Regions from separate parts of the Pseudoalteromonas sp. SG43-6 genome, predicted to be linked through region 1. Evidence: predicted binding sites of a transcription regulator. Region 1 holds the regulator's gene; the other holds the start of a gene.
The links. The regulator sigma-54, encoded in region 1, starts transcription at its own class of promoters, with help from an activator protein. The targets are predictions, from matches to a motif close to GTTGGCACGNNNNTNGNNT.
Positions count from the first base shown of each region.

Region 2: a site for sigma-54 is predicted at 2,403-2,421, ahead of H5201_RS16160 (PA2169 family four-helix-bundle protein). Genes of this name have one in related genera too.

Region 1 covers NZ_JACJEZ010000067.1:1,954-7,416, reverse strand. Annotated here, with positions in the region: gene lptC (LPS export ABC transporter periplasmic protein LptC) at 1-344, shown strand, start outside; gene lptA (lipopolysaccharide transport periplasmic protein LptA) at 334-867, shown strand; gene lptB (LPS export ABC transporter ATP-binding protein) at 864-1,589, shown strand; gene H5201_RS20260 (RNA polymerase factor sigma-54) at 1,656-3,152, shown strand; gene hpf (ribosome hibernation promoting factor) at 3,181-3,468, shown strand; gene ptsN (PTS IIA-like nitrogen regulatory protein PtsN) at 3,473-3,925, shown strand; gene rapZ (RNase adapter RapZ) at 3,946-4,788, shown strand; gene H5201_RS20240 (HPr family phosphocarrier protein) at 4,817-5,089, shown strand; gene mgtE (magnesium transporter) at 5,213-5,463, shown strand, end outside.
Region 2 covers NZ_JACJEZ010000040.1:36,623-42,085, forward strand. Annotated here, with positions in the region: gene H5201_RS16150 (TonB-dependent receptor plug domain-containing protein) at 1-1,242, shown strand, start outside; gene H5201_RS16155 (biopolymer transporter ExbD) at 1,300-1,695, opposite strand; gene H5201_RS16160 (PA2169 family four-helix-bundle protein) at 1,911-2,354, opposite strand; gene H5201_RS16165 (LysR family transcriptional regulator) at 2,522-3,460, opposite strand; gene aceK (bifunctional isocitrate dehydrogenase kinase/phosphatase) at 3,476-5,194, opposite strand; gene H5201_RS16175 (DUF4124 domain-containing protein) at 5,277-5,463, opposite strand, start outside.

The sequences.
Region 1 (5,463 bases):
ATCAACAGTTAGGGTTCACTTACTTTGAACAACCTATTTTTACACTCTATAATCAACAGCAGACGTGGCAAATTAATGCCGATGAAGCCACCTTATATGAAAATCATCAATTAATTTTAGAAGGTAATGTGGTTGCTAAAAACCTGACCAATAATGCCATGATTGAACATATAAACGCAGATAATATTCAGGTTGATATTGAACTACAAACCATGAGTTCAGAACAACCAGTTGAATTAATCGGACCAAATTTAAAAATCACTGGGCGCGGTCTCCATGCCGACTTAAAAGCCGAAGTGGTAGAACTAATTAACCATACGCGAACCATATATTATGACCAATAAATTTGCTCACTTGCTTGTTATACCAAGCTTATTCATTGCTTTTGCAAGCTTTGCTGAAAATACGACACCACCTGCAGATCAAGTCTCTATCAGTGCTGACACGCAGCTTGCCCAACTGAAAGATAATATCGGTATTTTTGAAAAAAATGTTGAAATCATTCATGGTAACCGCCGTATCAAAGCGGATCGACTTGAAGTCCATAAGCGCGAAGATTTAGGCGATAACAAACAACTACTTGTCGCAACTGGCAGTCCGGCTTACTTTGAAGAAAAACAAACTGATGGCACAGTAATGAGTGCCAGTGCTGATGAAGTCCGTTACGATGTCGCTAAGCGCTATTTAACCTTGGTTGGCAATGCACAAGTCACTCAGGCAGGTCAAAAAATCAATGCCAGAAGCATTACCTATGATATGGACCAGCAACTGATCAGTGCTGAAAAAGGCGCAAGCTCAAGCGATCGTGTGCACACCATTTTGGTACCAGTAGACAGTAAAAAAGACGAATCTAAAGGGCAGCCATGAGTACATTAAAAGCTGAATTTCTAGCAAAAAGCTATAAAGGTCGCCAAGTTGTAAAAAGCGTGGGTTTAGAAGTTAGCGCAGGCAGCATTGTTGGCTTATTGGGTCCTAATGGCGCTGGTAAAACCACCACCTTTTATATGATTGTGGGTTTAGTTCCAAGCGACAAAGGTAAAATCAGTATTGATGATAATGACATCACCTTACTGCCAATGCACAGTCGCGCACGGTTAGGGATTGGCTACCTGCCACAAGAATCATCCATCTTCCGTAAATTAACTGTTTATCAAAACCTGATGGCTATTTTAGAAACTCGTAAAGAGCTGAATAAACAAGCCAGAGAAGAAGCGCTCGACAGCTTACTTGATGAGTTTAGCATTCAACATATCCGCGACAGCCAAGGTATGGCATTATCTGGCGGTGAACGTCGTCGAGTTGAAATTGCACGCGCTTTAGCCGCAAACCCAAAATTTATCTTACTTGATGAGCCTTTTGCTGGCGTTGATCCTATTTCAGTGTTAGATATAAAGAAGATTATTGAACACCTTAAAAACCGTGGTATTGGCGTGCTTATTACCGACCACAATGTACGAGAAACCCTTGATGTTTGTGAAAAAGCCTACATAGTTTCTCATGGGGAGTTAATTGCATCAGGTACCCCTGAGCATGTACTCGCCGACCAAACAGTCCGCGATGTTTACCTGGGCGAGCAATTTAGGCTATAAAGCCACGCTCGGCTAAGTATCTGCTAGACTTAACGATGATAACAATAAAAGGATTGTTAGAGATACATGAGGCAATCACTCCAGCTGCGCATGGGCCAGCAACTTACAATGACACCACAGCTGCAACAAGCAATTCGCTTATTGCAACTCAGTACATTGGATCTCCAGCAAGAAATTCAAGAAGCGCTCGACAGCAATCCATTGTTAGAGCTAGAAGAACATGAATATTCAGACGACACGGCTGGTAAAAACGAACAAAAACAAGATAACGATGACTTAACCGTTAGCGCATCAGCAGACGACAAGCCAAGCGAATATGAACAAGAAAGTAGCGAAGCATTAAGTAAAGAGACCTTAAGTGACGAAATGGCTATGGACGTCACCTGGGACGAATACATGAGTGCTGCGCCAAATACGTCATCTGGGCCAATGCCTGAAGATGAGTCAATTTATCAAGGTGCCTCAACTGAAACCTTGCACGAATATCTAATGTGGCAATTACAACTCACACCTTTTAGTCCAACCGATGAAGCCATTGCCATTGCGATTGTTGAAGCCGTTGACGATTCAGGTATTTTAACCTTGAGCTGCGAAGACATTGCAGAGAGCTTAAATCAAGGTAATAACGAAGAAGAAATCGAACTCGACGAAGTGCAAGCAGTGTTAAAACGCATTCAGTTGTTTGACCCTGTTGGTATTGCTGCGCGCAGCCTACAAGAATGTTTATGTATTCAATTAAATCAATTTGATCCTGCAACTCCTTGGATTAGCGAGACAAAAATGATTTTAACTGATCATATCGATTTATTAGCTAGTCGTGACTATCGCACTTTGATGAAAAAGACTAAGCTTAAAGAAGATGAACTAAAAGAAGTAATGACACTGATCCACAGCCTTAACCCAAAGCCTGCGGATACCATAGTACGCGAAGAATCAGAGTATGTTATTCCTGACGTTTCGGTGAAAAAAATTAAAGGTCGCTGGGTGGTTGAACTCAATCCAGACAGCATGCCAAAAATTAGAGTGAACAGCCAATATGCGGCGATGTCACGCTCTGTAAAATCAAGCACTGACAGCCAATTTATACGCTCGCATTTGCAAGAAGCTAAATGGTTTATTAAAAGCCTAGAAAGTCGTAACGAGACGTTACTCAAAGTAACCAACTGCATTGTTAAACAGCAGCAAGGATTCTTTGAGCATGGCCCTGAGGCCATGCGCCCTATGGTACTAAACGACGTTGCCGAAATGGTTGAGATGCACGAATCAACAATTTCTCGTGTAACCACCCAAAAATACATGCATACCCCTCGTGGTATATTTGAGTTAAAATATTTTTTCTCGAGCCATGTAAGTACTGAGAACGGCGGCGAATGCTCATCGACAGCCATTCGAGCATTGATCAGAAAATTGATCAGTGCAGAAAACTCAGCGAAACCATTGAGTGATAGTAAAATTGCAGATATATTGGCAGAGCAAGGTATCAAAGTAGCTAGACGGACTATTGCAAAATACCGCGAGTCACTGGCTATTCCACCGTCAAATCAACGTAAAAGTTTGATTTAAGGCGTAAAATCACAAGAGGAAAATGCTTATGCAACTAAATTTAACTGGTCGTCATGTAGAAATTACTGATTCATTAAGAGACTATGTAAACAATAAGTTTGCCAAGCTTGAAAGGCATTTTGATCATATCAATAATGTCCATGTCATTCTTGATGTAGAAAAGCTAAGCCAAAAAGCAGAAGCCACATTACATGTCAGTGGCGCTGAATTATTTGCCTCAACTGAGCACCAAGACATGTATGCAGCCATTGACGGACTAATCGACAAACTTGACCGTCAGGTAATTAAACACAAAGAGAAGCACGCTCGACACTAACACTATGAAATTAAGCTCACTTATTTGCCAGGACTGCAGTAAAGCTGCGGTCCTTTTTAATAGCAAAAAACGGATCATTGAATTTATCAGCCAATTGGCTCATGAACAACTTCCTCAGCTATCACAACAAGAAATCCTCAACGCACTACTGTCGAGAGAAAAACTAGGTAGTACGGGTATTGGTCGTGGTATTGCTATTCCTCATGGCCGTATGAGTGGTGTTGAAAACCCGCTAGCAATAATTATAGTGAGTGAATCACCGATTGATTTTGATGCGATAGATAATCGCCCAGTTGATATATTTGTAGCTCTCATCGTGCCAGATGGTGATAGCCAACTTCATTTGAAGACGTTAGCCACAATTGCTGATAAACTCAACGACAAAGATTTTTGTAAACAACTACGTAGCGCAAAAACAGACCAAGATTTGTATCACGTAATTGCTGCGCAATCGTAGCCAAATGAAGGAGAATTTACATGGAGTTAATCATCATCAGTGGGCGTTCTGGCTCAGGTAAATCTGTTGCTCTGCGTGTAGTAGAAGATCTTGGCTATTATTGTGTAGATAATATTCCGGTAAACTTATTACCTTCATTAGTGCGCAGTGTCTCTGATAATTATGACAAAATTGCCGTCAGTATTGATGTCCGTAATTTACCGAAAGAGCAGGAAGAATTTAACGATATTCTTGAATACTTGCCTGGTTTTGCAAATCCGACGCTATTTTATTTAGACAGTGATGATCAAACCCTGATCAAACGTTTTTCTGAAACTCGCCGCTTACACCCATTATCTTTGGACTCTTTGCCACTGGATTTAGCTATCAAGCAAGAAAAAGTATTACTTGATGTATTAACTACTCGCGCTGACTTTATACTTGATACCACTGATCTGAGTGTCCACCAGCTTGCAGAGTCAATCCGTGAAAAGATTTTAGGGAAAAAAGATAAAAAACTAATCATTACCTTTGAATCATTTGGTTTTAAATATGGTATCCCAAAAGAAGCTGATTATGTTTTTGATGCACGCTTTTTACCAAACCCACATTGGGAGCCTGAGCTTAAGCCACTTACAGGCCTTGATCAGCCAGTAAAAGATTATTTAGCCAGCCATAGTATCGTACAAAAATTCACTTGGCAGATCCAAACCTTTGTACAAACTTGGTTACCGCATTTGGAGCGTAATAACCGCAGTTACTTAACAATTGCTATTGGTTGCACCGGTGGTCAACATCGCTCAGTTTATCTAGCGCAAACTATAGGTGAAAGCTTCTCGATGAGCCACAGCAATGTGAAAATTCGCCATCGTGAACAAGAATAACAACTCACGTTTACAGTAAGGAATGTTGATGCGTTTAGAAGATACATTTTTAATAAAAAACAAACTCGGTTTACATGCTCGCGCAGCCAGCGTATTAGCGCAATTAGCTGTGCAGTTTGATGCCAGCATCACACTTCATCAAGATGACAAACAAGCCGCAGGCGATAGCGTACTCGGCTTAATGCTATTAGAAAGTAGCCAAGGCAAAGAAGTTAAAGTTGTATGTGAAGGCCCGGACGCTGAACCTGCTCTTGCAGCAATTGGCGAGTTGATCGCACAACGCTTTAACGAACAAGAATAGCTCGTAGTCAGTACCACTAAATTGCGTTAAACTAAATAAAGTCGTTAATTAAACAGACCAAGCGCGTTAATTACCGACAACTGTTACCCTACCTATCAAGCGTATTAATTTTTAAGGACGCCAATGCCAGAAGCTTTTGAACAAGATTACCCACTACAACAACTAAAACAAGTGACCAAGTCACTTAACAGTGGTCAATTTGTTCAAGTAAGGCGTATGTTGGCAAAAACAGCTCCGTGTGACACCGCATTATTACTCGAGTCATCCCCACATAAAATTCGTACCTTGCTATGGCAACTGGTTGATCCAGATGTACAAGGTGACGTACTCGAAGAACTCTCAGAAGATGTTCGTTTAGGGATCATTGCCCAAAT
Region 2 (5,463 bases), on a different contig from region 1:
AGTGAATACGCTTACCGTGATTATGATACTAATAATGGTGTTAATATTTACGATGGTATGAGCGGTGGTATTGGCAGCGAAAATGCAGCAGGTGGTACTCAAGGTTTTGGTGGTTCATCGCCGGAATCTTCTGTGGATGAATCACGTGATGTGATTTCGTTTTACCTTGATGCTGAAACTTACATTATTGATGATGTAATTATCTCTGGCGCACTGCGTTACGATAACTACAAAGGCTTTGGTGATACGGTTAACTTTAAGTTAGCGGGTAACTGGTCGGTGACTGATGACGTTTCACTGCGCGGTGCGGTGAGTACTGGTTTTAGAGCACCATCAATGCAGCAATTGTATTTCAATAATATCAGTACCCAGTTTGTAGTTGGTCCTAATGGCGATCTAATTGCAGAAGAAGTTGGTACTTTTAGAAACGACAGCACACTTGCACAGAGTATTGGTATTCCAAAACTTAAAGAAGAAAAGTCACAAAACATGAGCTTAGGTATTGTGTATAACGTGACGGATAATATTAATGTTACCGTTGATTATTATTCAATTGATATTGACGACCGTATTGTGATCAGTAACCGTTTAGGTAAAGGGTTGTCATCAACGCTAGATGCTGCATTGGTTAGTTCTGGCGCAGGTGCAGGGCAGTTTTTCTTAAATGGTGCAGATACCGAAACGCAAGGTGTGGATTTTGTTGCGACATGGAACACGGAAGGCTTAGGTGGTACCCTAGATTTTACATTAGCGGCTAACTTTACTGAAACCGATGTGGTTGATTTATTTACTCCTGCGGGCAGTGGTTTGGAAACGATCCCTGTCGAAGATGTATTTTCTTCGCAAGAAACCTCAATCATCGAAGAATGGCAACCACAAGACAGAGTAAACTTAAGTGCATTATATCGCCTTGAAGATTGGACGGTAAACTTATCGCTCAATCGTTATGGCGAATACACGGTTGAAGATGGCGGTCGCCAGACTTACGGCGCTGAAATTCTTACCGATATAAAAGTAAATTATTTTGTCACAGACAACTTGTCACTAAATATTGGTGCAAACAATTTATTTGACGTTTACCCTGATAAAAATACCATAGGTAATTCTCGCTCAGGCACAATTGTTGATGCTTCTGGTAATACTATTATCAGTTCAACCGGTGTATTTGAGTACTCACGCCGTTCAGCACCATTTGGTTTTAACGGTGCTTACTACTATGTAGGTGCTGAATACCGATTCTAAAAATAACTTCTCCTACGTTATTTAGTTTTGAAGGGCCGTCTGGCCCTTTTTTTGCTTTTAGTGTGATGTGAGTGCAATGGGGTAGTTATCATACTCTTTGATATTATTCATTACTGTCATTAAAGTTTGATGCGTACTGTTTTCGTCAGCGGCTATTTGTACTGTGGCGATATTATACTTCGCAGCAAACATCGCAAGGTTAGTGGCAACTTGGTTTAAGTCAATTAATCGCCCCGCAAAATACACCGCATTGCTTTGGTCAATACTAAAATGAGCACTTTTAGTTTGTTTATCAATACTGGGTTTATCTACAGGCCGTTGCAGCTCTATTGCCACAGGTTTTACAAATGAAGTTGTAACAATAAAAAATATTAAAAGTATAAATACAATATCAAGCATCGGCGTCATATCAACGTCAGCGTTTTGTGGGTTTACATGTTGTTTATTTCTCATAATGGAACCTTGTTATTTTTGATAAAATGCTGCGGCGCCACAGCGGGATAGTAGGTACCTATTAATAAGCCTAGACGATTAAAATCATGCTGTGGTTAAATAAATATGCTATTTTTATTAATTATTTGCATTATTTTGTTATAAAAATCATTTAACTATAATTATGAGCATAAAAAAGCCCAGCGCGTGGCTGGGCTTTCATTTAAGCATTGTGGTTAATGCTTCTGCATACGGCTCATCTCCGTATGACAGCTTTGCATGGTCAGTAATACTTTAGCGAGGGCGGCTTCACAATCGTGCGGTTGTGGTTTTTTCATGGCAGCTTTAATTTCTTCAAGTGTTTTATCTTCCACTTCTTCAAGCTCTTTGACATAAATTTGGTCGTTGTTGGCACTAAATTTTGTGATCAGTGCGGTATATGCTCGGCGAGCTTCAACAGCAAAAGACGAACCATCTTCTCGTTCACCTTGCTGATTAATAGCGTAAGGCTGTAAGTTTTCAACGCTGACTTTACGTGCGTCTATCATACGCTGAAATAGCGCACCAATGGCTGGATCTTGTACTTTTTCCTGCGCCTTTTCATAAAAGTCGATGCCGCTGTTCATTACTTGGATAATGTCAGTGATATGATTTACTTCGTTTCCTTGCTGGGCATTCATAATATTGACCTCTTTAAGTTAAATGAATATTAAAGTTCAAGTAACTTAAAGCAATTGCCATTCCATTTTTAAATTATTTTAACATCATGATTATTAATACTTTTAAATTGATGTTTGCTTACTTGAAAATACCAGTAAGCAAATTTTACAGGGCTTTTGTAAGAGCGTTACTTTAATTCATCTGCAACTTCGGCTACTTTTTGGCGTAACCAAATATGACTGGCATCTCTGTGAAGTAATGGGCTCCAAATCATATCTAACTCAAATGGTGGTATAGGGAAGGGAGGCTCCAGAATTTGCAAACCATGATCATCTAAATAAATATTAGCGGCTTTTGAAGGGAGTGTCGCAATTAGGTTCTTCTCTTTCGCTAGATGTATTGCAACGTGGTAATTACGGGTGAATGTGGCAATATTTCGGTGTTTACCAAAGTGGGCGAGCGCTTCATCAACCCAGCCAAGTTTTTGTACGTCTTTAGGATCCATACCAACCCCGACACCAAAACCTGTTTTACTTACCCAAATATGCCGAGCTTTTAAATAACTATCGAGGCTAAAATTTTCAATGATCGGGTTGTCAGCTTTTACTAAACAACAAAAGCTATCTTTCCAAATACGTTTGTGATGAAACGACTGCGGTAGGTTTTCGAAACGATTTATTGCCATATCAACTTTACCGTTTTCTACATCATGAAAAGTAACATCACTTGGAGTGAGAATATCGAGTGTGGTATCCGGCGCTTCATCGTGTAATTTACTCAGTAGCTTAGGTGCTAAGGTGCTGGCAGCATAGTCACTGGCCATAATCCTAAATACCCGTTTGCTTTGGCTGGCCTCAAATTCACGGTTTGGTGCAAGCGTTTCTTCTAATGTCATTAAGATGCCACGGATCACCGGCTGCAATTCAATAGCTCGTTCAGTGGGCACCATACCATCACTGGTGCGTACTAAGATCGGATCGTTAAACAGGTTACGTAAACGTTTTAAACCATTACTCATTGCCGGCTGTGTAATGCTAAGCTGGTTTGCGGCGCGAGTAACATTACATTCGCGTAATAATGTGTCGAGATAAACGAGTAAGTTTAAATCTATTTTACTGATATTCATTGTGTGTCCTTTCGTCTACCATTGATGGATAAAACGCTGCGCTGCTGGATAAGGGTAGATATGGCTAACGACCCCTGCTTTTATATTTCGTTGCGCTTGCTGCCAAAATGCGACGTCTAATAGTTCTGGATGTGTTTGGCTGAAAACTGCTTTGTATTGCGGGTTCGGCATTACAAAAGTGCATAACTGCTCTGGAAATACATCTTGTGGTGCCACAGAGTAACTTTGCTCATTGGTTAAGTAGTCATCATAACTTTTGGCTTTAGGCAGTGCTCTAAAGTTCATGTCTGTTAAATATTGCACTTCATCATAATCATAAAAAATAATGCGTTTGTGTTTACTGACACCAAAGTTTTTAAGCAACATATCGCCTGGGAAAATATTAACGGCGATCATTTCCTTGAGTGCTTGGCCATATTCTGCAATGGCAACAGCGGCATCTTCAGTATTAGCTTTTTCTAAATATAAATTCAGTGGCGTCATGCGTCGCTCAATATACATATGTTTGATGATCAGTAAGTCGCCTTCGATGATCATTGATGAACCAATAGTTTGTTTAAGCTGTGCAAGCAATGTAGCGTTAAAACGCGCAACAGGGAATACGACGTTAGAATACTCTATGGTATCTGCCATACGACCAACCCGATCATGGCTTTTAACTAATTGGTAGCGTTTGAGAACGGTATCGCGGCCAAATGGTTTACTTTCACCAAATTTGTCTTTAATTATTTTAAATACATAATCAAATGAAGGTAGGGTAAATACCATCATCACCATGCCCGGTGTGCCAGGGGCAATCACAAAATCATCACTGGAGCGTTGTAAATGGGTTAAAAACTCGCGATAGAACTCGGTTTTACCTTGTTTATGAAAGCCAATGGCATTGTAAAGCTCTGCTAAGGTTTTGTTGGGCATTAGTTGGTTTAAAAACCGAACTAATGCGGAAGGAGCGTGGGTTTCAACCATAAAATAAGCACGAGCAAAGCCAAAAATAACCCGCATTTGCGATGAGTTAGTCAGTAAAGCATCGAGATACAGACCTTGCTCTTGATGATGTAACACCGCAATAATAAATGGCTGCACACCACTTTGTGATACTACACGGCCGACAATATAGGCTGCTTTGTTGCGATAAAACGGCGTTTGTAATATGTCAAAGCGCATTTGCCACGCACGGTGATGGGTGTCGGGTGCTTGTTTATAAAACGCTTTTACTAAAAGTCGTATATCGCGCTCTAAATTAACAAAATCGGCTTTAAAATCAAATTGATTAATTATTTTACGGATAGTGGGCTTTAAGCCGTCTACAACAGGAAAGTAGCTGCGGTATTCTGCTTCTACAGGAAGCGCAGGAGCATCTGCCAAGGTGGCTTTTACAAAAATAAAATCATTATTAAAATAACGTCGATGAAATAAGCGGCAAAACACAGAGTTATAAAATGTTTCGGCTAATTCTGCTTGTGGATGAAACGTTAAAAAGTGCTGGTAGATTTGTTTTGTTTGCAGCCAGAGTGATTCATCCAATTGATTGGCTAATTGCTGATTTTGTAGTTGCTGGGTGGTTTCGTTAACCCGATCATCGTAATAAGTGATCCGCAAGCGACTAATGTCGTGCATTTTTGTCCAGTTTTTATTTGCAAATGCCAGAGGTGCTTGTGCGGTGATCTGCTGAAATAATTTATAATGCTTTTTAAAGCCATTTAAAATTAGCTCGGCAATGTTTTGTGGTTGCATGAACGGGTACTCCAAAATGACCTGTAGAGTATATGCTCTACACATGTTAAGAGTATGCTATATATTGGTAAAACCCAATAGTTTATTCATAACGTTTCAGTTTTTTTTCGAGTGCGGAGAGCTGTTTGGTGGTCGTTTTGGTGTTTTTGGCAAACGTTTTATTGATCACTTTTAGCTGCTTTTTTATCTCTTTACTCAGCTTTTTTTTATCATCATCACTCATTAAACGATTTAGCCTTTGCAGTTGCTCGTATTCAGCGCGATCACGG